DNA from 4 places in the Kitasatospora sp. NPDC053057 genome. Region 3 is predicted to be linked to each of the others. Evidence: riboswitches for the same ligand, from Rfam matches in the RefSeq annotation. Region 3 holds a riboswitch; each other region holds the start of a gene.
What was found. A riboswitch is a leader RNA that binds a small molecule or an ion and turns the genes downstream of it on or off. The one in region 3 is predicted to bind cyclic di-AMP.
Positions count from the first base shown of each region.

Region 1 (7,022 bases), on a different contig from region 3:
CCTCCAGCTGGAAGCCGAGCTTGGTGAGCACCTTGACCGAGGCCGTGTTGTCCACGTCGACCCGGGCGACCAGCCGGTGCAAACCGAGCGGGCCGAAGGAGAGTTCGCAGAGCAGCCCGGCGATCTCGCCCGCGTAGCCGCGGCCCCACACCGCGCGGCTCAGCACGTAACCGAGGTAGGCGGAGCGGTACTTGCCGAGGGTGAGGCTGGCGTGCGCGATCGGCAGCGCGTCCTCCGGGTCCTCGGCGTCCTCGCGCCGGACGACGGCGAGCCGGTAGGTGTCCCGCTCCTCGGCCATCGCCTCCTCCAGGTAGAGCTCGATCTGGTCAGCGCAGGTCTCACGGTCACGCGGTTCGAAGGGGAGGTAGCGGGTCACCTCCAGGTCGCTGTACAGCGCGTGCAACGCGTCCAGTTCCGCCGGGGTGTGGTGGTACTCGCGGATGGCGAGCCTGGGGCCGGTGAGGCGTACGGGGACCATGGCTGCCGACCCTATCCCCGTCCGACGGCTACCGTTCGGAATATGAACGACGAAGACCTGCGGCTCGCCCCGCGCACCAGGGCCGCCGACCTGCTCGCCTGGGCGGCAGCCGGGCAGGACCGCGCGCCGGTGGCCGAGGCGCCGCTGCACGCGGTGCTGGCTCTGCTGGAGCTGGGCGAGGGCAGGATGCACGACGGCTGGCCCGAACTGACCTCCGACGCGGTGGAGCACCTGCTGTACGAACGGCTCCACCTCTACGTCCAACCCGCGCCGGAGGAGGACCCGCTCGCGTACGGCGACGCCGTACGGCTGCTGGTCGACCACCAGCGGGCGGCGAAGCGGCTCAACGCCAAGCGCCAGGAGCGGCTGCACGCCGAGGCCGAGTGGCAGGGCGAGGTCGCGGCCGGGCTGCTGCGCCGCGCCGACCTGGTGACCTGGCCCCGGCTGTACGCGGTGCTGCTGCACGCGCACGGGGTGGACGTGACGGACCTCGCGGCCGTCCGGGACTGGCTGACCGGCTTCGCCGGCCTCGGCGAGGAGGAGCGGCTGGCCGGGTACGAGGCGCTGGTGCCGACCGGCTGGCTGGACGAGCCGGACGAGCCGGGCTGGGGGCCGGGCCGGGTGCTGTCCGTCGGCATGGCCACCGACGGCGCGCGGCGGCTGCTGGAGCAGGGCCTGATGCGGCGCAGCTACCGCAACCTGGCCGAGCTGACCGCGCTGGGGCGGCCGATGCCGGACGAACTGGCCGGGGGCTTCGAGGAGTTCGAGGCGGCGGCGGCCGAGGTGGCGCTCGACCTGCTCGGCGAGTGGACGGTGCCCGGGCTGCCGCGGCTGCTGGTGGAGGAGTTCCCGGAGCTCGCGCCGGAGCCGGGCGCGGAGGAGATCGACGCGTACCTGGCGCAGCTGCCGCCGGAGTGAGGTGGCGGGGGGGGGGAGCAGCCCCGGGCGTGCCCCGGGGCTGCTCCCCCCGACGTTGTGACGGGTTCCCGGGGCCGTTACGGGTTGAGGCCGTGCTGCTGGAGCCAGGTCTCCGGGTCGACCGGGGCGCCGCCGCCGGGGCGGACCTCCAGGTGCAGGTGCGGGCCGGTGACGTTGCCGGTCGCGCCGACCTTGCCGATCTGCTGGCCGGAGGTGACCTTGCCGGAGCCCGTGATGATCGAGGACAGGTGGCAGTACCAGATCTCGGTGCCGTCGGGCAGGGTCTCGACGATCCGGTAGCCGTACGCGCCGGACCAGCCGGCCGAGGTGATGGTGCCCTGGCCGACCGCGTAGACCGGGGTGCCGGTGTCGGCGGCGAAGTCCAGGCCGGTGTGCAGGTGGGCCCAGTAGCGGGCGCTCTGGCCGTAGTGGGCGGAGAGGTTGTAGTCCTTCACCGGCAGGGTGAGGGCGGCGGCCTTGGCCCGCTCGGCCTCCTCGGCGGCGCGCTTGGCCTCGGCCTCCTTGGCGGCGGCCTTGGCCCCGGCCTCCTGGGCGGCCTGCACGCGGGCGCTCTCCTCGGCGGCGGTGCGCTGGCTGTCGGCCTGCTGCTGGATGCGGGCGGCGAGCGCGAGGCCGGGATCGGCGGCCAGGGCGACCGGGGTCTCGTCCGGGGCCTCGACGGCGGGCGCGGCGGCCGGGGTCGCGGAGGCGAAGCCGGTGGCGCCCAGGGTGGCGGCGACGGCGGTGACGCCGAGCAGCGGGGAGGCCCCTCGGGTCTGACGCGGCATCCGGTGGCGGTTGGCCTCGGCCTCCGGGACGAACGGGTCGGCGGGGCCGGAGTCGCGGGGCTCGGAGCCGTTCGGGCCGGGGTGGTCGAGGAGCTGGGTACCGGCTGCGGGGCCGGCCGGGTGTGCCGGGGTGTGCGTCGACGCCACGGAGGCGCGCTCCTTTCCTTCCTTCGCGCCTACCGGGTTAGCTGACGGGTTCGGAGCAGGAAGGTCTCCTACGGCCGGGCCGGAGCCCCGCCGATTCACCCCAAGGAACATGGTTCCCCGGCTCCCTGGCCTGCCCGGAGGCCGGCCGGCGGGATTAGGCGACGGCGCACGGTGCCGTCTGGGTACGGCGTTGACGACCGCGCTGCGTTATCAAACGTTAATCCTAGGAGGCCCTGATTCCAAGCCATCCGTCCGCGACGGCTGGGGAACAGGTGATCGGACGTCAACGAACGACCCCTCAGCCACCCGGTTCATCTGAGTACTCCTACTCATGTGCACCCCGGCCGGCCCACCGCATCCTGGCGCCATGAGCGCACCGATGCAGTCACGCACCACGGCCGCGTACTACGCCCAGGCCGTCCTCTCCTTCGCCATCTCCGGCACGGCCCTCGCCGCCGGGATCGCCTACCTGCCCGTCGGCGGCTGGACCCGGGCCTTCCTCGGGATCGGCCTCCTCTACACCGTCACCTCCTCGTTCACGCTGGCCAAGGTGATCCGGGACCGCCAGGAGTCCTCGGACACCGTCGCCCGGGTCGACCAGGCCCGGCTGGAGAAGCTGCTCAGCGAGCACGACCCGTTCAGGGTCGAAGGGACCTGAACGGGGCCCTTCGCGTGAGCCGCGACCCCTTGACGGCTAAGGCTATTAGCCGTAGCTTTATGGCTATCGGCAGCAGCGAGCGAGCCCGTGGAGGCCCACCATGAACGGCACCATCACCCCGAGCACCCAGTACCTCGACGTCCCCGGCGGCCGCCTCGCGTACGACGACACCCGGCAGGGCGAAGGCACCCCCGTCGTCCTGCTCCCCGGGATGCTCGACTCCCGCCGCGCCTACCGGCACCTCCACCCGCTGCTCACCGCGGCCGGGCGCCGGGTCATCACCATGGACCTGCGCGGCTTCGGCGAGTCCTCGATCGTCTGGGACGACTACAGCCCCTCCGCCGTCGCCACCGACGTCCTCGCCCTGCTCGACCACCTCGGCATCGAGCGGGCCGTCCTGGTCGGGCAGTCCTACACCGGCGCGACGGTCGTCAAGCTCGCCGGGGACGCACCCCAGCGGGTCGCCGGGATCGCGCTCATCGACGCCTTCGTCGAGCACCGGGCCAACGCGCTCATGAAGGGCGTCATGGTCGTCATGGGCGCCGCGATGGTCCAGTGGCCCGCGGTCTGGGGCTACTACCTCCGCAAGATGGCCTTCCCCGGCCCCCGGCCCGCCGACCTCGACGGCTACGTGGACGGGCTGGTCGCCGCCCTGCGCACCCCCGGCCGCAGGACCGCCACCCGCGGCCACGTCACCGGCGACTCCGCGCCGATCGGCTGGAGCGCGGCCGTCCGCTGCCCCGCCCTCGTGCTGATGGGCAGCAAGGACCCCGACTTCCCCAAGCCCGAGGCCGTCGCCGACCTCCAGGCCGAGAAGCTCGGCGCGCGGAAGGTCATGATCGAGGGATCCGGGCACTACCCGATGGCCGACAACCCCCGGGCCGTCGCCGACGCCCTGCTGCCCTTCCTCGCCGAACTCGCCTGAACCCGTACTCGCCTGAACCCGTCCTCCCCCCACGCTTCACGGAGAACCAGAAGCCATGCCCCGCGTAGGACTGACCCCCGACCAGGTCGTCGACCACGCCCTCGCCCTCATCGACGACCAGGGCACCGAAGCCCTCACCCTCGCCTCCGTCGCCGCCCGCGCCGGAGTCGCCACCCCCTCGCTGTACAAGCACGTCAGCGGCGGTCTCGCCGAACTCCGGCGGCTCATCGCCGTCCGGGTCACCGAGGAACTCGCCGACCGGCTCGCGGAGGCCGCGGTCGGGCGCAGCGGGGACGACGCCGTCACCGCCGTCCTGCGCGCCTACCAGGCCTACGCCACCGAACACCCGCACCGCTACACCGCCCTCCCCCAGGCCCCCCAACCCGACGACGACCTCACCCACGCGGCCACCCGCCTCGTCGGCGTCATCGTCGCCGTCCTCCGCGGCTACGGCCTCGACGGCCCCGAGGTGATCCACGCCGCCCGCACCGTCCGCTCCCTCGCCCACGGCTTCGCCGCCCTCTCCATCACCGGCGCCTTCCAACTCGCCGAAGACCTCACCACCACCCACAACCGCCTCATCGCCACCCTCACCACGGGCCTCCACTCGTGGCCGAAGGCGGAGGAGGAGTAGGAAGTCGGCCCGGCAGCCGCCGCAGCGACAGAGGCGAGGAGTCAGCCGAAACGGCCCCGCGCGAATGGCCCACACCAGCGAACGAACGCACGAGAAGTCGGCCTCGTCGACTTTCGGCGCTCCATCTGTATCGCAAACCCGCTCCCGTGCGGATGGGCGCGCAGCGGCGAACGAGTGCGCGAGAAGTCGGCCCCGTCGACTTCTCGCGCAGGCGCCGGGCCGCTGTGGCGTGCGGGTCGGGTGTGGGCGGAGGGAGGGGTGCGGCCGTTGGGGGTGGAAATAGGGTATGAAGATTTAGTGCCCATCCCCCAGGACGAGAGCCGGACGAGCGCCCGCAGCCCGATGCGCTGCGTGCGCTTATTGCTGGGTTGCACCAGTGCCGCCGAGTTGCTCGGCACCGTGCTCGCGGAGGGGCCGGGCTGGATCACCGGGGAGGGCTCGGCGCTCTACCTGCTGGACTCCGCGGGGATGCTGCGGCTGACCGCCTCGCACGGGCTGCCGGACTGGGCGCACGAGCGGTACGGGCTGGTCGATCCGGCCGGGGAGCTGCCGGCCGCGATGGCACTGCGGCTGCGGCGCCCCTACCTGCTGAGTCCGGAGCACACCAGCATCGACTACCCGAACCGGAACGCCGGCATGGGGACCGGGATGATCTCGGTGGCGACCCTGCCACTGGTGGTGGACGAGCGGGCGATCGGGGTGCTGGCGCTCGCGCTGGCGCACCGGGGCACGGTGCCGCCGCGGGACCTGGACGTGCTGGAGACGATCGCCGGGGCCTGCGCCCACCGGCTGCACCACCTGCTCGATCACCTGCTGGACCACGCGGACGCCCGGCCGGCGCGGCAGGCGGGCCCGGATCCGGCGCTGGCGCACCCGCTGCTGTCGCTCGCGGTGCGGGCCGCCGGGCACGGCGCCTTCGAGCGTGACCTGGTCACCGGGGAGAGCTACTGGGACGCCGCCGCGTTCGCGGTCGCCGGCCGGCCGGTGGCCGCTGACGGGGCCGCGCCGGAGCTGGAGCGGATCGTCCACCCCGAGGACCTGCCGGACGTGCAGGCCGCCCTGGCGGAGGCCCTGGCGAGCGGCGGGCGCTACCGGATCGGCTACCGGGTGCTGCGCCGGGGCGGGAAGGTGGCGCGGGTCGAGGAGTCCGGGGAGGTGATGCTGGACGTGCACGGACGTCCGGTGCGGATCGCCGGGCTGCTCGCCGACGTGGACCACCGCGGGGACCGGGACGCCGGGCCGCAGCACGACCCGGCCGGGGCCCGGACGGCGCTGCTGCTGTCGCTCACCCGGGCGCTGTCCCGCGCGGTGACGGTGCGGGAGGTCACCGCCGCCGTCACCGATGTCGCCCGACCGGCCTTCGGCGCCGCCGGCATCGTGCTGGACCTGGTGGACGAGGGCCGGCTGCTGCCGGTCTCGCACACCGTGTACGGCGGCCCGCGCCGCGCCGAGCTGACCCGGCTGGCGGACCTGTCCGAGGGGATGATGCAGCACTCGCTGGCCCGCTCGGCCCTGCTGTTCAGCGAGCCCGGCGGAAGGCCGAGGAGCGCGGACGCCCCGGCCGCCTGGGCGGTGCTGCCGCTGGTCGCCTCGGGTCGGCAGGTCGGCTCCTGCCTGATCACCTTCGCCGCCGAGCGCGCCTTCAGCCGCGAGGACCGCACCCTGTACTCGGCGTTCGCCGGCATCCTCGCGCAGTCCCTGGAGCGGGCCCGGCTGTACGACACCCACCACCACCGGGCCGGTGAGCTGCAGCGCGCGATGCTGCCGCGCACCCTGCCCCGGCTGCCCGGGATCGCCACCGCGGCCCGCTACCTGCCGAGCACCGAGGGCATGCAGATCGGCGGCGACTGGTACGACCTGCTGAAGCTGCCGGACGGCCGGATCGGGCTGGTGATCGGCGACGTGCAGGGCCACAACGCCGAGGCGACCGCGGTGATGGGCCAGCTGCGCAGCGGGCTGCGGGCGTACGCGACGGACGGGCACGACCCGGCCGCCACGCTGGCCCGGACCAGCCGGCTGCTGGCCGAGCTGGACACCGAGCTGTTCGCGACCTGCCTCTACCTGACCCTGGACCCGGCGGACGGCAGTCTGACCGCGGCCCGGGCCGGGCACCCGGCGCCGGTGCGGATCGCCGCCGACGCCACGGCCGTCGAGCTGGAGCTGCCGGGCGGCCCGCCGCTGGGGGTGGACCCGGGGCAGCCGTACCCGCTGGCCACCGGTCGGCTGGCGGGCGGCGAGACGCTGCTGGCGTACACCGACGGGCTGGTCGAGGACCGCGAGGAGGACTACGACGAGTCGGTGCAGCGGATGCTGGGCGGGCTGGAGCTGTGGGCCCGGCAGACCGGTCCGGGGCGGATCGGCCCGGCGCCGGCGCTGGAGCGGCTGGCCGATCTGCTCACCCTGAACGTGACCGAGCGCCGGTCCCGGCCGGACGACGTGGCGCTGCTGCTCCTGCACCGGATGCCGCCCCTTCC
Region 1 covers NZ_JBITZP010000048.1:24,679-31,700, forward strand. Annotated here, with positions in the region: gene ACIG5E_RS33390 (GNAT family N-acetyltransferase) at 1-478, opposite strand, end outside; gene ACIG5E_RS33395 (hypothetical protein) at 521-1,396, shown strand; gene ACIG5E_RS33400 (M23 family metallopeptidase) at 1,474-2,331, opposite strand; cyclic di-AMP (ydaO/yuaA leader) riboswitch at 2,344-2,502, opposite strand; gene ACIG5E_RS33405 (YiaA/YiaB family inner membrane protein) at 2,699-2,989, shown strand; gene ACIG5E_RS33410 (alpha/beta fold hydrolase) at 3,090-3,914, shown strand; gene ACIG5E_RS33415 (TetR/AcrR family transcriptional regulator) at 3,970-4,548, shown strand; gene ACIG5E_RS33420 (SpoIIE family protein phosphatase) at 4,846-7,022, shown strand, end outside.
Region 1: another riboswitch for cyclic di-AMP. It lies ahead of ACIG5E_RS33400 (M23 family metallopeptidase); the one in region 3 lies ahead of ACIG5E_RS23880 (peptidoglycan DD-metalloendopeptidase family protein).

Region 2 (7,022 bases), on a different contig from region 3:
TCGGCGAGCCGGGCGGTCTGGTCCTTCATCACGCCCTCCGCCTCCAGGGTGCCGATCAGCGAGGCGGCCTTGGGGCAGGTCAGGTAGTACAGCGTCGGGAACGGCGTGCCGTCCGGCAGGCGGGGGGCCGTCTCCACGACGTCGGGGTTGCCGCAGGGGCAGCGGTGCGCCACACCGCGCAGGCCGCGCGGCACCCGGCCGAGCTGGGCGGCGATGGCCGCGACGTCGGCGTCGGAGACGGCGGGGTGGTTCTCAGTGGTCATGGGGGGTGGGGTCTCCAACGGGGGACGGTGGGAGCGGACGGGGGGTCGCGGGGGCCAGCGCGGCGGTGTCGGCGGCGTCCACCGAGTCCCAGATGCTGGCGTACCAGGGCTTGGCGGCCTTCGGCCGGTCGGCCGCCGCGTCGGCGGACGGGGTGGCCGGGGTGGCGGAGGCGGAGGCGGACGGCTGGGCGGGCGCACCGGACGGGTCCGCCGCGATGTACGGGGTCTCCCCCGGCACCGCGTAGTGCAGCCGGGCGCGGGCCTGCGCCTTGACGTACTCCGGATCCTGCCAGCGGGCCTTGTCCCGGCGCAGCTGCTCGACCTGCTGGCGCGCGTGGTCGGCCTTCGCCCGCTGGGCGGAGATCTCGGCGCGCTGGGAGATGAACTGCCGCGTCGGGTAGGCCAGGATCGCCACCAGCGAGCAGAGCACCAGGACGAGGACGGTCGCCCGGCTCGTGAACCGAGGCCGGGCCGCCAAGCCCGGGATCCTCCAGCCAGCCATCTCCCGTATCCCCTCCTGGTCGCGACGGTGCCCCGCCGTCCACCCTACGGGGTGTGCGGCGGGGCACCGGTCAGGCGTGCGCTACCGGGGACCTCCGGCCCCCGGGTTTTCGGCCCGCGTGTTCTCAGCCCTCGTGCTTGCCGTGCTCACCGGTCCGCGGAGCGACCGTGCTCATCACTCCGCAGCGCGGAAGCGCGGGAAGGCGCCGCGGCCGGCGTACTCGGCGGCGTCGTCGAGGATCTCCTCGATGCGCAGCAGCTGGTTGTACTTGGCGACGCGCTCGGAGCGGGCCGGGGCACCGGTCTTGATCTGGCCGCAGTTGGTGGCGACGGCCAGGTCGGCGATGGTGACGTCCTCGGTCTCGCCGGAGCGGTGCGACATCATGCAGCGGTAGCCGTTGCGCTGGGCCAGCTCGACGGCGTCCAGGGTCTCGGTCAGCGAGCCGATCTGGTTCACCTTCACCAGCAGCGCGTTGGCGGTGCCGGTCTCGATGCCCTTGGCCAGGCGGGCCGGGTTGGTGACGAACAGGTCGTCGCCGACCAGCTGGACCTTGTCGCCCAGCTTGACGGTCATGGCCTTCCAGCCGTCCCAGTCCGACTCGTCCAGCGGGTCCTCGATGGAGACCAGCGGGTAGGCGTCGACCAGCTCGGCGTAGTACTCGATGAGCTCGGCGGCCGAGAGGGCCTTGCCCTCGAACTGGTAGGCGCCGTCCTTGTAGAACTCGGAGGCGGCGACGTCCAGGGCGAGCGCGACGTCGCGGCCGGGCACGTAGCCGGCCTTCTGGATGGCCTCGGTGATGAGGTCCAGGGCCTCGCGGTTGCTGTCCAGGTTCGGCGCGAAGCCGCCCTCGTCGCCGAGGCCGGTGGACAGACCGCGCTCCTTCAGCACGCCCTTGAGGGTGTGGTAGACCTCGACGCCCCAGCGGACGGCCTCGGAGAAGGACTCCGCGCCGATCGGGGCGATCATGAACTCCTGGATGTCGACGTTGGAGTCCGCGTGCGAGCCGCCGTTGAGGATGTTCATCATCGGGACGGGCAGGACGTGCGCGTTCGGGCCGCCCAGGTAGCGGAACAGCGGCAGGTCGCTGGCCTCGGAGGCGGCGTGCGCGACGGCCAGCGAGACGCCCAGGATGGCGTTGGCGCCGAGCGAGGACTTGTCCGGGGTGGCGTCCAGGTCGAGCATGGCCTGGTCGATCAGGCGCTGCTCGGTGGCGTCGTAGCCGACCAGCTCCGGGCCGATCTGCTCGATGACGGCCAGGACGGCCTTCTCCACGCCCTTGCCGAAGTAGCGGTTCTTGTCACCGTCGCGCAGCTCCAGCGCCTCGAAGGCACCGGTCGAGGCACCCGACGGAACAGCGGCACGACCCGTGCTGCCGTCGTCGAGGCCGACCTCGACCTCGACCGTGGGGTTGCCGCGGGAGTCGAGGATCTCACGGGCTACGACGACATCGATGGACGGCACGAGGCATCTCCTTGCGGAAGCAGGGTCCGGCTGACGGTGGTGCTGTCGGCCGGAGGATTGCGGAGTCGTTACGACCAGAGCCTAACCGCCCGGGCTCCCGGGACCACGTCGACCTCGGCTCCGTCTCAGCGTGTGGCCCCACTACCCACCGGTAGTTCACCTGCTTGTCCCAGCTTGTCCCACCGGGATGGGCGAAGGCGGACGAAGGGGGCCGACCGGTCGGTCGGCCCCTCGTCAGGTCTCAGCCGTCAGGGTCCCAGCCGTCAGGTCTCAGCCGAGGTGCAGGACCTGGCCGGGCACGATCAGGTTCGGGTCGCCGCCGACGGTGCCGCGGTTGCCGTCGTACAGCGCCTGCCAGCCGCCGGACACGCCCTGGGTGGCGGCGATGCCCGACAGGGTGTCACCGGAGCGGACGGTGTAGTCGTGGCCGGTCTGCGCGGCCGGGGCCGGCTGGGCGGCGCGCGGGGCGGCGTGCTTCGGGGTGTACTGCTGGGCGGCCGGCTGCTCGGCGGGCTGCTCGGCCCGCTTCGGGGCGGCGTGCTTCGGCGCGTACTGCTGGACCGGCTTCGCGGCGGCCTTGGGGGCCTGCTGCTTCGGGGCCTGCTGCTTGGGGGCGGACTGCGCCCTGGTGTCCGTGGAGGTGTCCACGGCCGCCGGGGCGCCGCCCTTGCTCAGGCCGGCCTTCTGGGAGCAGACCGGCCAGGCGCCCGGGCCCTGCGAGGCGAGCACCTTCTCGGCGACCGAGATCTGCTGCGCCCGGCTGGCCTGGTTGGCCTGCGGCGCGAAGGCGGTGCCGCCGTACGCCTTCCAGGTGCTGGAGGTGAACTGCAGGCCGCCGTAGAAGCCGTTGCCGGTGTTGATGCCCCAGTCGCCGCCGCTCTCGCACTGGGCGACGGAGTCCCAGGAGGAGGCCGGCGCGGCGGAGGCGCCGGTGGCGGTGAGGAGCGGCAGCGCGAGTCCGACGCCGGCCACACCGGCGACGGCGATGGCCTTCTCGGCCTGGGTGCGACGACGATGACGGCCAGTTCCAACGAGCAGCATGAAGAGGTCCCTCTCCGCACGCCTGCGAGGTGAGCTGTCGGGTTCGGACCGGGAGGTGGCCCGGCCGCCGTCGGCGGAAACGGTTCCGCTTGGGCGGCTTCACCCCAAGCCGTGGAGGAACGGCAACAAACCTGGTTCCCCCGCCCCTGCCCAGGGTCTGGTCGGTTTCCCGTGGCGCGGCGGGCAGGACTCGGCGTTCCGCGCACGGGGTCCGCAGCTGCGAACTCCAGGGAGACTAGACAGATCCTCAGACTAATCACAAGCTCATATCGCCGACATCACACAGAAATTACGGCGCGTGTTCGATCGCCCACCGACGGCGGGGCTTTGTCCGGTTTGATGGGCGTTCACACCACCGTCAGAGGCCGAAAGACGACGCCAAGTCAGTGTGCCGATGGCTCAGTACGGGCGTGCGGCGACCGGATCTCCGGACTGAATTCGACCGGAAGTTCGCGCAATCCACGCATGATCAGACCGCCTCGCCAGCGCAGATTCTCCGGACTTTCGGCCAGCCGGAGATCGGGCAGCCGGGACAGCAGCGTGGCCAGCGCGGACCGCCCTTCGAGCCGGGCCAACGGGGCGCCGATGCAGTAGTGGATGCCGTGCCCGAAGCCCAGATGGGGGTTGTCGCTCCGGGCCAGGTCCAGGGTGTTCTCGTCGGCGAACCGGGCCGGGTCGCGGTCCGCCGCCGCCAGCACCACCAGCACCGGGTCGCCGACCGGGATCTCCACCCCGCCGATGGTCAGCGGCGCGGTCGCGAACCGCCAGGTCGCCAGCTCCACCGGCCCGTCGTAGCGCAGGAGTTCCTCGATCCCGGTCTCCAGCAGCGCCGTCTCGCCGCGGACCACCGACTCCTGCAGCCGCGCCCGCTGGTCCGGGTTGCGCAGCAGCGCGTACGTCCCGTTGCCGATCAGGTTGACCGTCGTCTCGAACCCGGCGAAGAGCAGGATGAAGGCCATCGCGGCGGCCTCGTTCTCGGTCAGGTGCTCGCCGTGGTCGCTCGCCCGGATCAGACCGGAGATCAGGTCGTCGCCGAGGTCCGCCCGCTTGCGGTGGATCAGCTCCAGCAGGTAGGCCCGCATCCGCTTCACGGCCCGCCCCACGCCGCCGCGTTGGCTGCCGCCCTGGCCCGGCTTCGTGTGTCGCAGCATCATTCCGGCCCAGTCGCGAAAGTCGTCCTGATCCTCGGCCGGCACGCCCAGCATGTCGCAGATCGCGTAGATGGGGAGCGGGAAGGCGAACTCGTGGATGAGGTCCGCCGAACCGCGCTGCGCGAAGCCGTCGATCAGCCGGTCGGTCAGCTGCTGCACCCGCGGCTCGAACTCGGCCACCCGGCGCGGGGTGAACGCCTTCGACACCAGCCGGCGCAGCCGGGTGTGGTCCGGCGGGTCGATGTTCAGCAGGTGGGTCATCAGGTCGGCCTGCCGCTCCCCCGGGATGCCCACCCGGCCGGTGCGGTGCGCCTGCTCGCTGTGGTGCGCCGGGTTCTTCGACAGCCGGCTGTCCGCGAGCGCCTGCCGGGCGTCCGCGTACCTGGTCACCAGCCAGGCCTCCACGCCGCTCGGCAGCTTGGTGCGGTGCACCGGGGCGTGCTCGCGCAGCCAGGCGTAGGCGGGGTACGGGTCGGCCGCGAACTCCCAGGTGAAGAGCTGCGGGGCGGGCTGGGCGGCGGGCTGGGCGCCGTCGGGCTGAGCTGGCATGGGTCGACCGTAACCGCTGGACCGGACGCGCCCGGACGGCCTCCGGGGCGCCGCCGCCGCGTCACCGGCTCGCGAACCGTTCGTGAGCGGCACGCGAGCAGCACACCAACACTCCGTGGACGCCCCGTGGACGGTCCGTGGACAGCCCTTGGACAGCTCTTGGCCGGGTGGCAGGCGTGAGCCTGGTCACCTGCGGGGTAATCCCTGTTGCGGAGGGTCAGGACGTGCCTACGATCCTCCGCAGTACGCGTGGGCGCCGGTGCGGTGTCGCCCACAGGGAGGAGCAGGCCATGCGGGTCAGCGGAGCAGTCGTCGTCATCGCGGTACTCGACGGCGGTTCGGGAGCCGACCTCGCCCGCCGGTTCACCGCGGCCGGCGCCGCCGGGATGCTGATCGCCGACCAGCACGTCGGGATCGCCGAGGACCTCGCCGCCGAACTCGACCAGCCGGGCTGCCCCGTGGTGGGCGTCTGCGGCGACATCCGCCGGCCCAGCGACGTCGCCGCCCTGGTCGACACCGCCGAGAAGCACCTCGGGCCGATCGACCTCTTCTGCGTCGCCGGCCCGAAGGGCGAGCGGATCGTCTCCCTCGCCGACCTGCCCGACCACCTCGACCTGGAGCGCCTCGCCGAACTGGTCGCCCTGATCGGCGAGGCCATCGGCGAACTCGTGCCGCCGCAGCGGCGTCCCGTCGAGAGCACCGCCACGGCCGCCTGAGCCGCTACTCGGACTTGAGCCCCTCGGCCGCGCGCACCGCGTCCCGGTAACCGCGCGCGGCCGAGCGCAGCGCCGCGTCCACGTCCACCCCGGCGTCGTGCGCCCGCTGCGCCACCGCGAGCAGCAGCCGGCCCGCCGACTCCGCGGTCAGCTCGGCCGGCAGCTCGTACGGCTCGTCCGGCACCTCCGCGAAGCCCGCCCGGCGCACCCGGGACACCAGCTTCGCCGCGTACGCCAGCGCGGGCAGCCCGGCCGGCACGCCGTCCAGGACGGACTCCCGGTCCGCCTTCTCGGCCGCCTTCAGCTGCTCCCAGTTCGCCTCCACCTCGGCGGCGCCCTCGGCCTCGACGTCCCCGAACACGTGCGGGTGCCGGTACACCAGCTTCTCCACGATGTCCCCGGCCACGTCGTCGATGGTGAACGGCTCGGTGGGGTGCTCCTCGGCGATCCGGGAGTGGAAGAACACCTGCAGCAGCACGTCGCCCAACTCCTCGCGCAGCGTGTCCCGGTCCCCCTCCTCGATCGCCTCGACCAGCTCGTAGGCCTCCTCGACCAGGTACTTCACCAGGCTCTCGTGGGTCTGCTCGGCGTCCCACGGGCAGCCGCCGGGCGAGCGCAGCCGGTCCATCACCGAGGCGAGGTCCAGCAGCCGGGCCCCCGGCAGGTCGTACGAGCCCGGCAGCACCTCGATCTCCGGCACCTCGCCGGCGTGCTCCACCGCGAGGCGGGCCAGCGCGTCCGTCAGCCCCGGGTCCCCGTCCGGGCTACCCAGCCACACCGTCGGCCCGGCCTCGGCCGGCTGCCCGGTCAGCAGCCGCGCCAGGGCCGGCGCCGACCCGGCCGGCACCGCCTCGACCGTCACCCCGGCCTGCCGCACCGCCGCCACCTGCGGATGCCCCTCGTCGGCCACCAGCACCCGCCCCGCGGAGCGCAACGCCTCCCAGGCCGGCCACGCCAGCAGCCCGGGGGCCACCCGGTGGGTGGTGGTGAGCAGGATCAGCTTCGCGCCCGGAGCGTTCGTCGGCACAGCATTCGTCGTCACACCCCGAACCTACCCGCCGCGCCCGCCCCCGGCCCTGCCGATCCCGGTACGGCAACGGCGGCCCCGGGCCGCAGCCCGGGACCGCCGATCGACGGGTGTTACTTCTTCGCCCCCGCCAGGTCGTCGAACATCGCCGACAGGAACTCGGTGCACCAGCCCAGCAGCTCCCGCCCGACCAGCGGCTTGCCGCCGATCCGCCCGGTGCTCGGCCGCGGTACCAGCAGCTGCTGGGCCGCCGCCTTGACCTGGCTGCGCGGGTAGAGCCGGTTCAGCCGCAGCTGCTGGGACTCGCGCAGC
Region 2 covers NZ_JBITZP010000013.1:184,321-191,342, reverse strand. Annotated here, with positions in the region: gene ACIG5E_RS16750 (DUF501 domain-containing protein) at 1-281, opposite strand, end outside; gene ACIG5E_RS16745 (septum formation initiator family protein) at 253-741, opposite strand; gene eno (phosphopyruvate hydratase) at 940-2,226, opposite strand; gene ACIG5E_RS16735 (transglycosylase family protein) at 2,497-3,267, opposite strand; cyclic di-AMP (ydaO/yuaA leader) riboswitch at 3,273-3,440, opposite strand; gene ACIG5E_RS16730 (cytochrome P450) at 3,651-4,967, opposite strand; gene ACIG5E_RS16725 (SDR family NAD(P)-dependent oxidoreductase) at 5,258-5,683, shown strand; gene ACIG5E_RS16720 (MazG family protein) at 5,688-6,725, opposite strand; gene mfd (transcription-repair coupling factor) at 6,824-7,022, opposite strand, start outside.
Region 2: another riboswitch for cyclic di-AMP. It lies ahead of ACIG5E_RS16735 (transglycosylase family protein); the one in region 3 lies ahead of ACIG5E_RS23880 (peptidoglycan DD-metalloendopeptidase family protein).

Region 3 (7,022 bases):
CACCCCCGAGGACCCGGACGCCACCACGGCGCCCGGGCCCTCGCCACTTGCCACACCCCTGCGCGAATATTAGGTTAGGCTCACCTAACTACAGGGAGGTCCGTCCATGAGCATTCCCACCGGAGACGCCGAGGTGCCCGAGCCCACCACCGCCGACCGGGTCCACAGCCTGCTCAGCGCGACCTCCTCACTCACCGTCCGCGCCCTCGGCGAGCACCACGACCTGGACACCCCGGTCTCCGTCCACGGCTCCCGGCTGCGCCTGCGCGCCCCGCTGGACGCCCCGCTCACCGCGGCCGCCGCCGGCGCCACCGACGGCCTGGCCGTCGTGCTCGACGTCACCGACGTGTCCCCCGTCGCCGTCCGCGACCGCGTCCGCGCCCGGCTCACCCTGGCCGGCCGGCTGCACCTGGCCCACCTCGCCGACGACGGCCTGAGCGTCCATCTGCGGGTGGACATCGCCCACGCCGTGCTCGCCACCCCGTACGGCACCGGCGCGCTCACCGCCGCCGACCTCGCCCTCGCCACCCCGGACCCGCTGGCCCGCCACGAGGCGGCACTGCTCACCCACCTGGCCGACGACCACGCCGACGCCCTCGACCTGCTCGCCGGCCTGCTCGATCCGGCCCTGCTGACCCACCACCCGGCCGTCCGCCCGCTCGCCCTGGACCGCCACGGCCTGGTGCTGCGCCTGGACCACTCGCACGGCCACCGTGACGTCCGCCTGGTCTTCCCCGAACCCGCCTGCGACACCGAGGACTTCGGCCACCGGATGCACGAGCTGCTCACCGCCGCCCAGTACGGCCTGCCGGCCCACCGCGGCTAGCGGCGCGCAAGTCCCGCCTAGTCACGCTCCGCCGCGTCCTCCAGCACGATCCGCCCCATCCGCGCGTACAGCTCCGGCCGCCGGCGCCGCAGCACCAGCGCCGTCACCACCCCGCCCAGGAACATCCCGATCACCAGGTACGGGATCAGCCGGAACAGCAGGGTGCCCGCCGCCGCCCCGGCCGCAGCTCCCCGGTTGACCACCAGCAGCGAACACGCGGCGGACCGGAAAGGGCGGGAAACGGCAGTGGCCGGCCCGGGCCGCACGAGAGGTGTGTCTCGCGCGGCCGGGCCGGCCGTGGGCGTGTCCCGCGCCCAGGTCCACTGGTGCGGCGATCACCCGGTCGAGCGGTCACCCGACATGACCATCCCGGGCGGTCGATTCGCCCCGCATCAGCGGTGGTTCAGAAGGACCCGCGGAGGACCCGCGGGAGGACCCTGAGGATCAGAGCGCGACGCCGTGCGCCCGCAGGTAGGCGACCGGGTTGATGTCCGAGCCGTACTCCGGACCGGTGCGGATCTCGAAGTGCAGGTGCGGGCCGGTCACGTTGCCGGTGGCACCGGAGAGGCCGAGCTGCTGGCCGACGGTCACGTTCTGACCGACCTTCACGCCGATCACGGAGAGGTGCGCGTACTGCGCGTACTTGCCGTCGGCGAGCTTGATCTCGACCTCGTTGCCGTAGGCGCCGCCGTTGTCGGCCTTCACCACGACGCCGTTGGCGACGGCGCGCACCGGGGTGCCGGTGGAGGCGATGAAGTCCTGGCCGGTGTGGTGGCCGGAGGCCCACATCGAGCCGGCCACGCCGTAGGCCTCGCCCAGCACCGGCTTGGCGAGCGGGGCGACGTAGCCGGCGGTCGCGGCGACCGGGGCGGCGGTGACGACCTGGGCCGGGGCGGCGGTCTGCACCTGGGTCTGCAGCTGGGCGCCCGGCTTGGCTGCCTCGGTCTGGACCTGCACCTGGGCGTTCGCCGCGGCGGAGGCGTCCTGGGTGACCGGCGCGGACGGCTTCGCCGGAGCGGCCGGCTTCGCGGCGTCAGCGGCGTGACCCGCCAGGGCCAGCTGCTGACCGGGGAAGATCAGGTTCGGGTCGGCACCGACCACCGAGCGGTTCTGCTCGTACAGCGCGTGCCAGCCGCCGTCGACGTGCTTGACGTCGGCGATCTGGGACAGGGAGTCGCCGCTGACGACGCGGTAGCTCTCGTGGGCAATGGTCGAGGACGCGGCAGCCACCGAGGGAGCAGCAGCGTGCGAAGCGGCCGGAGCGGTGTGTGCCTGGGCGCTCATCGCGCTCACCAGCGGCAGGACGAAGGAGACGCCGGTGACGGCGGTGGCGATGCCGATGCGGGCGGCACGGGGCAGGGCGATACGACGAGCCTGTGCAGGCATGGAACTTTCCTCTCCGACGCCTGCGAGGTGAGCTGTCGGGTTCGGGCTGGAGTTGCCCGGCCGCATGCGCGGCTTCACCCCAAGCCGGTCCTGGACGTCCGCGCTCCGAAAAGCGCGAACTCCGGTCCGGCGACTTACCTGTGGGTCCCCCGCTCCTGCCGTACAGAGTTCAGTTCGAACCACCGGGCAGCGGCAGGACTCGGCGTTCCACCCGGCGGATCCGTCCGGACTGGCCGGGCGGTCGCTGAACTAAAACTCATCCGTTCGGGTGAAGCAATGTCGATCTCTTGAACCGGCAACCAACCCCCGGAACGCGGTCACCCTCCGGATGATCCGCCGCACGGTAAGTACACAATCCATTCACCCCCCGCCACTGATCCACGACTCTGCGCCCATCGCGGGACCCCTGCGGGACCGTCCGTTCACGCACCGTAGCCGACCGACACACCCGCCCGGTGACCCTTGTCACGTACGCCCCGGCGGGCGCAGGATCGGGCCGTGGCCACCTCTGACGCCGGCTCCCTGCGCCTGGGCACCGCGCAGGGACGCTGGGTACTGCTCGCGACGGTGCTCGGCTCCAGCATGGCGATGCTCGACGGCACCGTGGTGAACGTCGCCCTGCCCCGGATCGGCACCGACCTCGGCGCCTCCCTCGCCTCCCTGCAATGGACCCTGAACGCCTACCTGCTCACCCTGGCGGGCCTGATCCTGCTCGGCGGCGCACTCGGCGACCGCTACGGGCGGCGCAAGGTCTTCCTGATCGGCGTGGTCTGGTTCGCCGCCGCCTCCGCGGCCTGCGCCGCCGCCCCGACCATCCACGTGCTGATCGCCGCCCGCGCCGTCCAGGGCATCGGCGGCGCACTGCTCACCCCGGGCTCGCTCGCCATGCTCCAGGCCGTCTTCCGCCCTGAAGACCGCTCGGCCGCGGTGGGCCTGTGGTCCGGTCTGGGCGGGGTGTCCGCGGCCGTCGGCCCCTTCCTCGGCGGCTGGCTGGTGGACGGGCCCGGCTGGCGCTGGATCTTCCTGCTGAACCTGCCGCTGGCCGCCGCGGTGATCGCGGTCACCTCCCGATACGTCCCGGAGAGCCGGGACGAGTCCGCCACCGGCCGCTTCGACGTGTCCGGCGCCCTGCTCGCCGCGCTCGCCCTCGGCGCGATCACCTACGCGCTCACCGCCGCCGGGGAGGGCCTGTCCCCCGGCGTGTGGGTCAGCGGCGCGCTCGGCCTGCTGCTCGCCGCCGCCTTCGTGGCCGTCGAACGGCGGGCGCCCGATCCGATGCTGCCGCTCGGACTGTTCTCCTCCCGGCTGTTCACCGCCGTGAACCTGGTCACCCTGTGCGTCTACGCGGCGTTCAGCGGGGTGTTCTTCCTGCTGGTGGTGCAGCTGCAGATCGTCTCCGGCTTCTCACCGCTGGTCTCCGGCTTCGCACTGGTGCCGATCACGCTGCTGATGCTGACCCTGTCCGCGCGCGCCGGGCGCCTCGGCAAGCGGATCGGCCCGCGCATCCCGCTCACCGTCGGCCCGCTGCTGTGCGCCGCCGGGGTGCTGCTGATGCTGCGCACCGGCCCGGGCTCCTCCTACTGGGTGGACGTGCTGCCCGCGGTCGCGGTGATGGGCTCGGGGATGACGCTGCTGGTCGCGCCGCTGACCGCCACCGTGCTGGCCGCCGTCGAGGTGCGGCACGCGGGAATCGCCAGCGGCGTCAACAACGCCGCCGCCCGGGCGGCCGGCCTGCTCGCGGTGGCCGCCCTCCCGGCGATGGCCGGGCTGAGCGGCAACGCCTACCGGGTGCCCTCCTCGGTGGACTCCGCCTTCCACACCGCGATGCTGATCTGCGCGGGCCTGCTGGCCGGCGGCGGGCTGATCGCCGCCGTCACCGTCCGGGGCAACGTGCTCGCGCCCGAGGAGCAGCCGGTGGCCGAGCCGAACTGCGACTGGCCGTGCTCGACCACCACCCCGCCGTTCGACCCCGGCCACTCCCGGACGCCCGAGGGCCCCGCCACCGGAACGGCGGCAGAGCCCTCGTCGGAGAACTGAGGCTCCGTCAGAGACTGCTCCTACTAGAGGATGTCGGCCGGCGCGTACTTGGCCGCCTCCGGGTAGGCCGCCGCGACGGCCTCCACCCGGCGGACGACCTCGGCGACCTGCGCCCCGGCCGCCCCGGTGAAGGACAGCTTGTCGGCCAGCAGCGCGTCCAGCGCGGCCCGGTCCAGCGGGATCCGCTCGTCGGCCGCGAGGCGGTCCAGCAGCTCGTTCTCCCGGGCGCCCGCGCGCATCGCCAGCGCGGAGGCGACGGCGTGCTCCTTGATGACCTCGTGGCCGGTCTCCCGGCCGACGCCCGCGCGCACCGCGCCCATCAGCACCTTGGTGGTGGCCAGGAACGGCAGGTACCGGTCCAGCTCGGCCTCGACCACGGCCGGGAAGGCGCCGAACTCGTCCAGGACGGTCAGGAAGGTCTCCAGCAGGCCGTCGAAGGCGAAGAAGGCGTCCGGCAGCGCGACCCGACGCACCACCGAGCAGGAGACGTCACCCTCGTTCCACTGGTCGCCGGCCAGCTCGCCGGTCATCGAGGCGTAACCGCGCAGGATGACGGCCAGACCGTTGACGCGCTCGCAGGAGCGGGTGTTCATCTTGTGCGGCATCGCGGAGGAGCCGACCTGGCCCTCCTTGAAGCCCTCCGTCACCAGCTCGTGGCCGGCCATCAGGCGGATGGTCTTGGCCAGGCTGGACGGCGCGGCGGCCAGCTGGACGAGGGCGGTGAGCACCTCGAAGTCCAGCGAGCGGGGGTAGACCTGGCCGACGCTGGTCAGCACGTTGTCGAAGCCGAGGTGCCCGGCGACCCGGCGCTCGAGGTCCGCCAGCTTCGCAGTTCCCTGGCTGCCCCCACCCAGCAGGTCCAGCATGTCCTGGGCGGTGCCGACCGGGCCCTTGATCCCGCGCAGCGGGTAGCGGGCGATCAGCTCCTCCAGGCGGCGGAAGGCGACCAGCAGCTCGTCGGTGATCGACGCGAAGCGCTTGCCCAGGGTGGTGGCCTGCGCGGCCACGTTGTGCGAGCGGCCGGCCATGACCAGCTCGGAGTGCTGCGCGGCCAGGCCGGCCAGGCGCACCAGGACGGCGACCGTACGGTCCCGGACGTGCTCCAGGGACTGACGGATCTGCAGCTGCTCGACGTTCTCGGTCAGATCCCGGGAGGTCATGCCCTTGTGGATCTGCTCGTGGCCGGCGAGCTCGCTGAACTCCTCGATCCGGGCCTTCACGTCGTGGCGGGTGATCCGCTCACGGGCGGCGATCGAGCCGAGGTCGACCTGGTCGATCACCCGCTCGTAGTCGGTGACGGCGTTCGCGGGCACCTCGACACCGAGGTCCTGCTGGGCCTTCAGGACGGCGAGCCACAGGTGGCGCTCGAGGACCACCTTGTGCTCGGGGGACCACAGCTGGGCCAGGGTCGCCGAGGCGTACCGGGAGGCCAGGACATTGGGGATCTGGGGCTTCGCGCTCACGCTTCGCAAGCCTAACAGCCGAGGTCACGCCGAACGTCGGCGGATGGGGTACGCTGAGCCGGTTCAACGCCTATCGGAAAGCGACTCACAAACTCCTCACCGCAAGTATACCACACCGATGAACGGAACTCCAGCGACAGCGTCGAACTCCGACCGCGCGCTCTCCGAAGCGCTGCGCACCGAACAGGCCCACCTCGACCGGCTCTACACCCAGCTGGACTCCGCCCGGGAACGGGCCCGCCGCACCAGCGACGGCGCCCACCACGACGCAGCGGCAGGCGGCACCCACCAGGCCCGGCTGGAGCGCGAGGTCCGCGCCCGCGAGGCCGCCCGCCACGCCGCCCGGCTCGACGCGGTGGAACGAGGCCTCTGCTTCGGCCGCCTCGACGAGCGCGACGGCACCGTCCACTACATCGGCCGCACCGGCCTGACCGACGAGGCGTACGAACCGCTGCTGCTCGACTGGCGCACCCCCGCCGCTCGCCCGTTCTACACCGCGACCCCCGCCCACCCGGGCACCGTGGTCCGCCGCCGCCACCTGCACACCGAGGGCCGAACCGTCATCGGCCTGGACGACGAGGCGCTCGACCTCGCCGGGCTGGACGAGTCCGGCCGCCGCGCCCTGGTCGGCGAGGCCGCGCTGCTCGCCGCGCTCGCCCGCGAGCGCACCGGCCGGATGGGCACCGCCGTCGCCACCATCCAGGCCGAGCAGGACCGGGTGATCCGCTCCCCGCTGCCCGGCGCCCTGGTCGTCCAGGGCGGGCCCGGGACGGGCAAGACCCTCGCCGCCCTGCACCGCGCCGCCTACCTGCTGTTCACCCACCGCGCCGCGCTGGAGCGCCGCGGCGTGCTGGTCATCGGCCCCACCGCGGGATTCCTGCGCTACATCGAGGAGGTGCTGCCCGCCCTCGGCGAGACCGAGGTGGTGCTGCGCACGGTCGGCGAACTCTTCCCCGACGTCACCACGACCCGCACGGACGCCCCCGCCACGGCCGTCGCCAAGGGCGGACCGTGGATGGCCGAGGTGCTCCGACGCGCCGTCGCCGCCCACCAGTCGGCGCCCGCCAGGGGCATCGACCTGGGCGACGGGCTGCGCGTCTCCGCCCGCGCCTGCGCCCAGGCCCTGGACGCCGCCCGCGGCCTGCGGGCGCCGCACAACCGGGCCCGCGCCCACTACCTGCGCACCCTGCTGGACGCCCTGGCCATCGCCCAGGCCCTCTCCCTCGGCCGCCCGTACGACGAGGAGGAGGCGCACTACGCCCCGCGCGAGCTGTGGGCCCGGGAGGACGTCCGCGCCGCGCTCGACCCGC
Region 3 covers NZ_JBITZP010000023.1:33,642-40,663, reverse strand. Annotated here, with positions in the region: gene ACIG5E_RS23890 (DUF2470 domain-containing protein) at 107-826, shown strand; gene ACIG5E_RS23885 (hypothetical protein) at 844-1,029, opposite strand; gene ACIG5E_RS23880 (peptidoglycan DD-metalloendopeptidase family protein) at 1,271-2,212, opposite strand; cyclic di-AMP (ydaO/yuaA leader) riboswitch at 2,215-2,397, opposite strand; gene ACIG5E_RS23875 (MFS transporter) at 2,711-4,249, shown strand; gene purB (adenylosuccinate lyase) at 4,273-5,721, opposite strand; gene ACIG5E_RS23865 (HelD family protein) at 5,831-7,022, shown strand, end outside.

Region 4 (7,022 bases), on a different contig from region 3:
ACACCGTCCTCAGCCTGGCCATGGACCACCCCCGGGTGATGCGCTCCCACCTGGCGCTGATCCTCGACCCGGACACCGGCGCCTTCGTCCAGGACCCGGAGCAGCAGCAGGTCGGCGCGATCCTGCAGGGCCTGCTGGAGGACTGGGGCGCGCCGGACCCGGTCGCCGAGCACGCCGTGCTGCGCAGTGCGCTGATGGGCGGCTGCATCGGGGTGCTACTGCCGGGCGCGGAGATCCCGCTGGCGCCGATCCGGGCCGACCTGTTCGGCCGCTACGGCCTGGCCTGGGAGCTGGGCCGCCCGCCGCAGCCGCTGCCCCCGCCGGAACGCGAACGGCCGCCGGCCCACGGTTGACGGCGAGCGGGCGGCCGGGCCGGGCGATCGCACGGACGGCTTGCGACGGAGGATCTCCCGGGCCCCGCCCGGGAGTTGCTCAGCGCTCCTTCAGGATCGAGGCGAGCAGGTCTATCGTGCGCTCGGGCGTGAGGCTGTCCACGCAGAGCCGCTCCATGACCTGGATGTACGCGTCGACGTCGTCCCGCTTGTCCAGGTAGAGCGCGCTGGTGAGCTGCTCCAGGTAGACCACGTCCGCGAGGTCCTGCTCCGGGAAGCGCAGGATCGTGAACGCCCCGGACTCGCCCGCGTGCGCACCGAAGCGGAACGGCATGACCTGGATGACCACGTTGGCCTGCTCGGCGACGTCGATCAGGTACTGAACCTGGCCGCGCATCACCTTGGGCCCGCCGACCGGCCGGCGCAGCGCCGCCTCGTCGATGACCGCCCACAGCCGCGGGCTGGCGCCCTCGGTCAGCAGCTTCTGGCGGCGCAGGCGGAGGCTGACCCGCCGCTCGACCTCCTCCTCACTGATGACCGGCCGACTCTGGCCGAAAACCGCCCGTGCGTACTCCTCGGACTGCAGCAGTCCGGGGATGAACTGCACCTCGTACGTGCGGATCAGCTGGGCGGCCTCTTCGAGGCCGACGTAGGTCTGGAACCAGCCCGGCAGCACGTCGTTGAAGCTGTGCCACCAGCCGGACTTGTTGGCCTCGCGGACCAGGCCGAGCAGGGCCTCCCGCTCCAGGCCGTCGTCGACGCCGTAGAGACTGAGCAGGTCGGCGACGTCGCGCTCCTTGAAGCTGCCCGGCCGAGCTCCATGCGACTGATCTTGGACTCGGACGCGCGGATCGCGTAGCCCGCGTCCTCACGGGTGATCCCGCGCGCCTCGCGCAGGCGGCGCAGCTGCGAGCCGAGGAGGATCCGGCGGACCATCGAGCCGCCGCCCGGCTGAACTGTGGTCATGCGGTCGAAACCTCCACCTAGGGCAAACAGCGCACAGTCTGCCATCAGTTGAGCGCTCACGGTGCCGATACTGACGGATGTTCCTATCAGTTCCGCACTCCGCACACCAGGATGCACGTGCATCCGGCGCTTGCATATGCCAATAGTGCGACTGCACGTGAATCGACTCTTGCATCTGCAGTGAGCGCACACCACCATGGTGCACGTGCACCTGCACATCCCTGGCAATCCCGCGGGCTCCGCGTCGACCCCACGCGCGACTCCGTGCACCGACCCGGCGGCGTCCCCGCGCCACCGGGCGTTCGAGTGCGCGCGCGCCTGGTCGAGGGGGCGGCCGAGCGGCCGAGCGAGTCGGAGGTGACCGGCATGACCCCGGCGGGTCCAGCCGCGTCCGCCCCCTTATGGGAGGAGCTCTTCATGAGCACCGGTACGGCTTTGGCAGTTGACCCCCATGTGGTCACCTGTACGCTCGCTCCTCGTTTCGAAGCCGTGAGAACCGCGCGCGACTTCGCCCGGACCGCTCTTCAGTGCTGGGGCCTGACAGAGCTGTTCGACGATGTCGCGCTGGTGGCCTCGGAACTCGTGACCAACGCGCTCCGGCATGCGATCGGCGCACGGCCCGACCCGTCGGGCGGCGCCCTGGGCGAGTACGACTTTCCCACACAGCCGACCCCGGAGGGACGGCTGCCGATCCGAATAAGCCTGGTGCACCGTGCACCCCAGGTGGTCTGCGCGGTGAGCGATCCGAGCAGCATCGGCCCGGTGGCCCGGGAGGCGGACTTCGTCGCCGAATCCGGCCGCGGACTGCACCTGGTGGAATCGTTCAGCCGCTCGTGGGGCTGGCACCCGCTGGGCAGCGGCAAGGTGGTCTGGGCCGTGTTCGAGGCGGAGCCGACCTGCGGCAGCGGGCTCGACCGCGGCAGGCTCGACGGCGGCGCACTGGACGGCCACCGGCTCGACAAGCTCGACGGACGCGTCGAAATCGGTGGACGGCACCGGCGCTCGGCCTAGCGCCGCGCGGCGCACGGCCGGCCGAGGGACGACCCGGGAGGACCACGCCCCGGGGACGACCCGGGAGAAGCACACCCCGGGCCCTTCAGCCAGGCCTCCGTGCCGGACCGGGCCACGGCCCCGGCACCGGCTCCCCGCACCGGGCGCCCCGGCGCCCGAGGACGCGGGCAGCCCGCGGGAGCACCCGCGACACCCCGGCAGGCCCCGCCGCGCGGTCCACCACGGGACCGGACGGAAGCGGAAAGGGCCACCGCCGGGCAAAGACAAAGGCCGTCGTGGTGTCAGCACCCACGACGGCCCCCCGATGGTGAAGCAGCGGCCGGTCAGACCGCCAGGTGGTCGAACTCCCCGTCCTTGGCCCCCAGAAGAAGGGCGGCGATCTCCGCCCGGGTGTAGATGAGCGCCGGACCGTCCGGGAAGCGCGAGTTGCGCATCGCGACGTCGCCACCCGGCAGGGCCGCGAACTCGACGCAGTTGCCCTGCGAGTTACTGTGCCGGCTCTTCTGCCAGACCACCCCCTTGAGGTCGGCGGCGGCCATCCCGTTGTAGGTGTGGTTCGAGCCGTGCATGTCCTGCGAGTCGTGCATAGAAGTCTCCCGAAGAGCTCCGGAGTTGTCGTCCAGCGCGGCGCCCCCGGCACCCGCCGAACGAACGGACCGGCCCCGTACCGGTCCGGCACAACGCCTCACTTGACGCGATGATAGCCCCAGTGCACGTGCATCAGCACGGGACATTGCAGGTGCACGAGGCCTTTTATCGGTCGCCCCGAACTCTTCACGGACCCTTCTCCTGACGGTACGTAAACGGACATAGCCGATTGAATCGACGGCTCGTCCATAACCGGCCGTGAGCAGCCCCCCGCTAAATGTTGATCTTCGAATGCCGGGAGTCGCACCGCCGTGACCCTCCGTCAGGCCACCGTCCGACTGTGAGACATCTCACTCGCCCCGGATGCAACGCGCCGCCCCTTGGGACACGTCAGGGCATCTACGTGGGTCCACACGGGGGTTGGGCGAAGAATGTCCGGATTGTAGGCAAACCGCCCGGACCGGCGCGGCAGCGACACGACCTTCGCACCACGACCACCCGAAACCCGTACGGCAGCCGACTGCAGGCCTGACGGGCAGATGTCCTACGATCTCCGGCATGAGCACCGCAGCCATCCCGGGCGCGCCACTGCCCGTCCGCACTCCAGGCTCCCGTGCGCGGGGGCGCCACCGCCGCCCCGAGCGCCCCGAGATCCGCACCGGCTCGCCGGCCCTGGTGCTCGCCGTACCCGCGACCGCGGGACCCGAGTCCCGTTCGGTCGTCGAGGAACTGCTGTCGATCGTCCGCAGCGAGCACACCGGCGTCCAGGCCGCGGTCGGCTACCTCCCGAGCGACGGCACCGAGGCCGGGGGCTCCGAGGACCGCACCGTGGCGGAACTGCTGGCGGCGGCCGCCGAGGCCGGACTGCCGACGCCCGTCGTGGTGCCGCTGGTACCCGGACCGCACGGCTTCCTGACCGGGCTTCACGCCCTCGCCGCGGAGTACGGCGCGACCGTGACCGACGCGCTGGGCCCGCACCCGCTGCTCGCCGAGGCCGTCCACGTGCGGCTGTCCGAGGCCGGGCTGGCCCGGGCCGACCGGGCCCGGCTGTTCGCCATCGCGACCGCCGCCGACGGCGTGGTGCTGACCACGGTCGGCGGCGAGGACGCGGCCGCCGCGGCCGGGATCACCGGCGTACTGCTGGCCGCCCGACTGGCCGTCCCGGTCGTCGCCGCCGCGCTCGACGTGCCCGGCTCGGTCGCCGGGGCCGTCAACCACCTCAAGGAGACCGGCTCCCAGCGCCCGGCACTGGCCCCGCTCGTCATCGGCCCGGAGGCGGACTCCGAGCTGCTCGCCACGGCCGCCGAGGAGACCGGCTGCCCGTCGGCGGCGCCGCTGGGCGCATACCCGACCGTCGGCCAGCTGATCGCCTCGACCTACCTGGCCGCGCTGCCGACGCCGTCGGCCGAGGAACTGGCCGAGGCCGAGGCGGAGGCCGCCGCCACCATCGGGGCCGGAGAGGGCTCCCGACGTGCCCACGCGGCCACTGAGGGGCCCGTGGAGGGCTGACGGACCCACGGGCCACCCGTTGCCACACCCGCACCACCGAAGGACCCGGAACGACTGCGTTCCGGGTCCTTTTCGCTTGTTCGGATTGCCCCACAGGAGAGTTAAGCGGGCATTGCTACGCAATGTCCGTTCTGGTGCCATTTGTCGATGAATAGTCGGCGCGCAGGCGGGCGCTCGAATCTCGGGCACTCCCCAGGCCCGGCGGGCGCGCCCCGCCGCACTTCAACGCTCCGTCACATCACTCCTGAGGCGGAGACAGTTTTGGGAATCCATCGAGAAATTGCCGGAAAACGATCATTTCCGATCATGAAATTCGGGCCATTCGACCTTTCCCCGTAAACCGTGATGCGCATCACAGATATTTGCAGTTTGAACTTAAGTCTGCTTAACGTGCTCCCCGTTCGTGACCACACGGACCCAGTTCATCCGCGACGCCGAGTCCTGCCGTCGGATGTCCTGGCAGCGCGAAAACGCACTACGGCAGGAGCGGGGGAACCACAGGTAAGTCGCCCCGGACCGATTCCCGGAACGGTCCAGGGCTAGGGGTGAAGCCGCGCCCACAGCGCGGCCGGGCAACTCCAGCCCGAATCCGACAGCTCACCTCGCAGGCGTGGGAGAGGACCGCGTCTTCATGCTGCCTTCCAACGGCAACCGCCTGTCCAGCCGCACCCGTCGCGTGATCGCCGCCCTCGGCGTCGCGGGCGTCGGCCTCACCGTCCCCTGCCTCACCACCGGCACCGCCGACGCCGCCACCGTCGCCACCTGGGACAAGGTCGCCCAGTGCGAGAGCAGCGGCGACTGGAGCATCAACACTGGCAACGGTTTCTACGGCGGCCTGCAGTTCACCTCCAGCACCTGGGCCGCCTTCGGCGGCACCGCGTACGCCCCGCAGGCCAACCTCGCCACCAAGGACCAGCAGATCGCCGTCGCCGAGAAGGTCCTCGCCTCGCAGGGTCCCGGTGCCTGGCCGGTCTGCTCGATCCAGGCCGGTCTGACCAAGGGTGGCGCCGCGGCCGCCGTCGACACCTCGACGGCCGCCAAGCCCGCGGTCAAGCCCGCCCAGGGCCAGACCCCGGCCGCGAAGCCGGCCGCGCCCGCCCAGGCCCAGGCCCAGGCCTCCAGCGACTCCGCCTCGGCCTCCGCCAAGTCCGCCAACAGCGGCTGGGCGAAGCAGCGCCAGACCCAGGCCCAGACCGGCGACTACACCGTCGTCGAGGGCGACTGGCTGTCCTCGATCGCCGACAAGCACAACGTCCAGGGCGGCTGGCAGCACCTGTACGAGCTCAACCGCAGCACCCTCACCGAGGGCCCGGACACCATCTACCCGGGCCAGCAGCTGACCTTCGGTGACGGCGCCCCGGCCCAGGCCGACACCCCCTCCACCGCCACCAAGTCCGGCTCGGACTTCACCTGGTTCGACCGCTCGCAGAAGTCCGGCCAGGCCTCGAACGGCGGTGCCGTGGACGCCAAGCCGATCGCCCAGACCAAGGCCCCGGCCGCGAAGCCCGCCTCGAAGCCGGCCGCCCAGGCGCAGACCCAGGCCCCGGCTCCGGCCGCCACCGGCAGCATGGCCGCCGCGGTCTCCTTCGCCAAGTCGAAGGTCGGCCAGGCGTACGTCTACGGCGGCACCGGCAACGGCGGTTGGGACTGCTCCGGCCTGACCCAGGCCGCGCTGCGCGCCGCGGGCATCAACGTCCCGCGCGTCGCCGCCGACCAGGCCGCCGCCAGCACCCACGTCTCGCTGGACAGCCTGCAGCCGGGCGACCTGCTCTTCTGGTCGAACAACGGTCAGAACTCCGGCGTCTACCACGTCGCCATCTACATCGGCGGCGGCCAGTACGTCGAGGCCGCCAACCCGAGCTCGGGCGTCCGCCTCCAGACCATCGCCAACTGGGCCCCGGACTTCGCCGGCCGGGTCTGAGCACCGCGAACACAGGACAGCTGACGGATGACAGCTGACGGATAACGGATGACAGATTTCATCATCTGTCAGCTGTCATCCGTCAGCCGTCATTCGTCACCCGACCGCCCCGGGAAGAGTCTGGTCGCTCCCCCGGGGCTTCGGCGTACCCGCACGACCGGACTCGCAGCGCCTGATTCCGCATGGTCAAACTCCGGCGCAGAGGGCATGCTGCTGCCCTGCACCCGAGGAGGAGTCACCATGGCCCAGGTCACCATCACGCTCGACGCGAACCTCGCGATCGACGCGATGCTGCTCTCCGGTACCAAGAACCCCCAGGACGCCGTCGAACTGGTAGTGCGCGACTACCTGGCCCGCGGCCGCCGCACCGAGACCCGGACCGGCGACGCGGCCGACGGCCAGCGGGTCTCCACCGACCGCCCGAACGCCCAGGAAGGCTGACCTGGCAGCGCGCACGCCGACGGGCCCCGGAGAGCAACCGCCCTCCGGGGCCCGTCAGTTGGCACGGCCGCTGAACAGCCGCACCGGACAGCCTCAGCGCGCGCAGGCCCCCGTGGAACCGCGCATCACCAGCTCCGGCTGGAACATGAACTCGCCGCGCTGGGCGGCGTTCCCGCCGACCTCCTCCAGCAGCGCGTCCACCGCCGCCGTCGCCATCGCCTCGACCGGCTGGCGGATCGTGGTCAACGGCGGCT
Region 4 covers NZ_JBITZP010000001.1:564,257-571,278, reverse strand. Annotated here, with positions in the region: gene ACIG5E_RS02560 (TetR/AcrR family transcriptional regulator) at 1-353, shown strand, start outside; partial or broken gene ACIG5E_RS02555 (helix-turn-helix domain-containing protein) at 433-1,298, opposite strand; gene ACIG5E_RS02550 (ATP-binding protein) at 1,716-2,309, shown strand; gene ACIG5E_RS02545 (DUF397 domain-containing protein) at 2,633-2,896, opposite strand; gene ACIG5E_RS02540 (hypothetical protein) at 3,456-4,406, shown strand; cyclic di-AMP (ydaO/yuaA leader) riboswitch at 4,860-5,030, shown strand; gene ACIG5E_RS02535 (transglycosylase family protein) at 5,038-6,327, shown strand; gene ACIG5E_RS02530 (hypothetical protein) at 6,568-6,768, shown strand; gene ACIG5E_RS02525 (LacI family DNA-binding transcriptional regulator) at 6,862-7,022, opposite strand, start outside.
Region 4: another riboswitch for cyclic di-AMP. It lies ahead of ACIG5E_RS02535 (transglycosylase family protein); the one in region 3 lies ahead of ACIG5E_RS23880 (peptidoglycan DD-metalloendopeptidase family protein).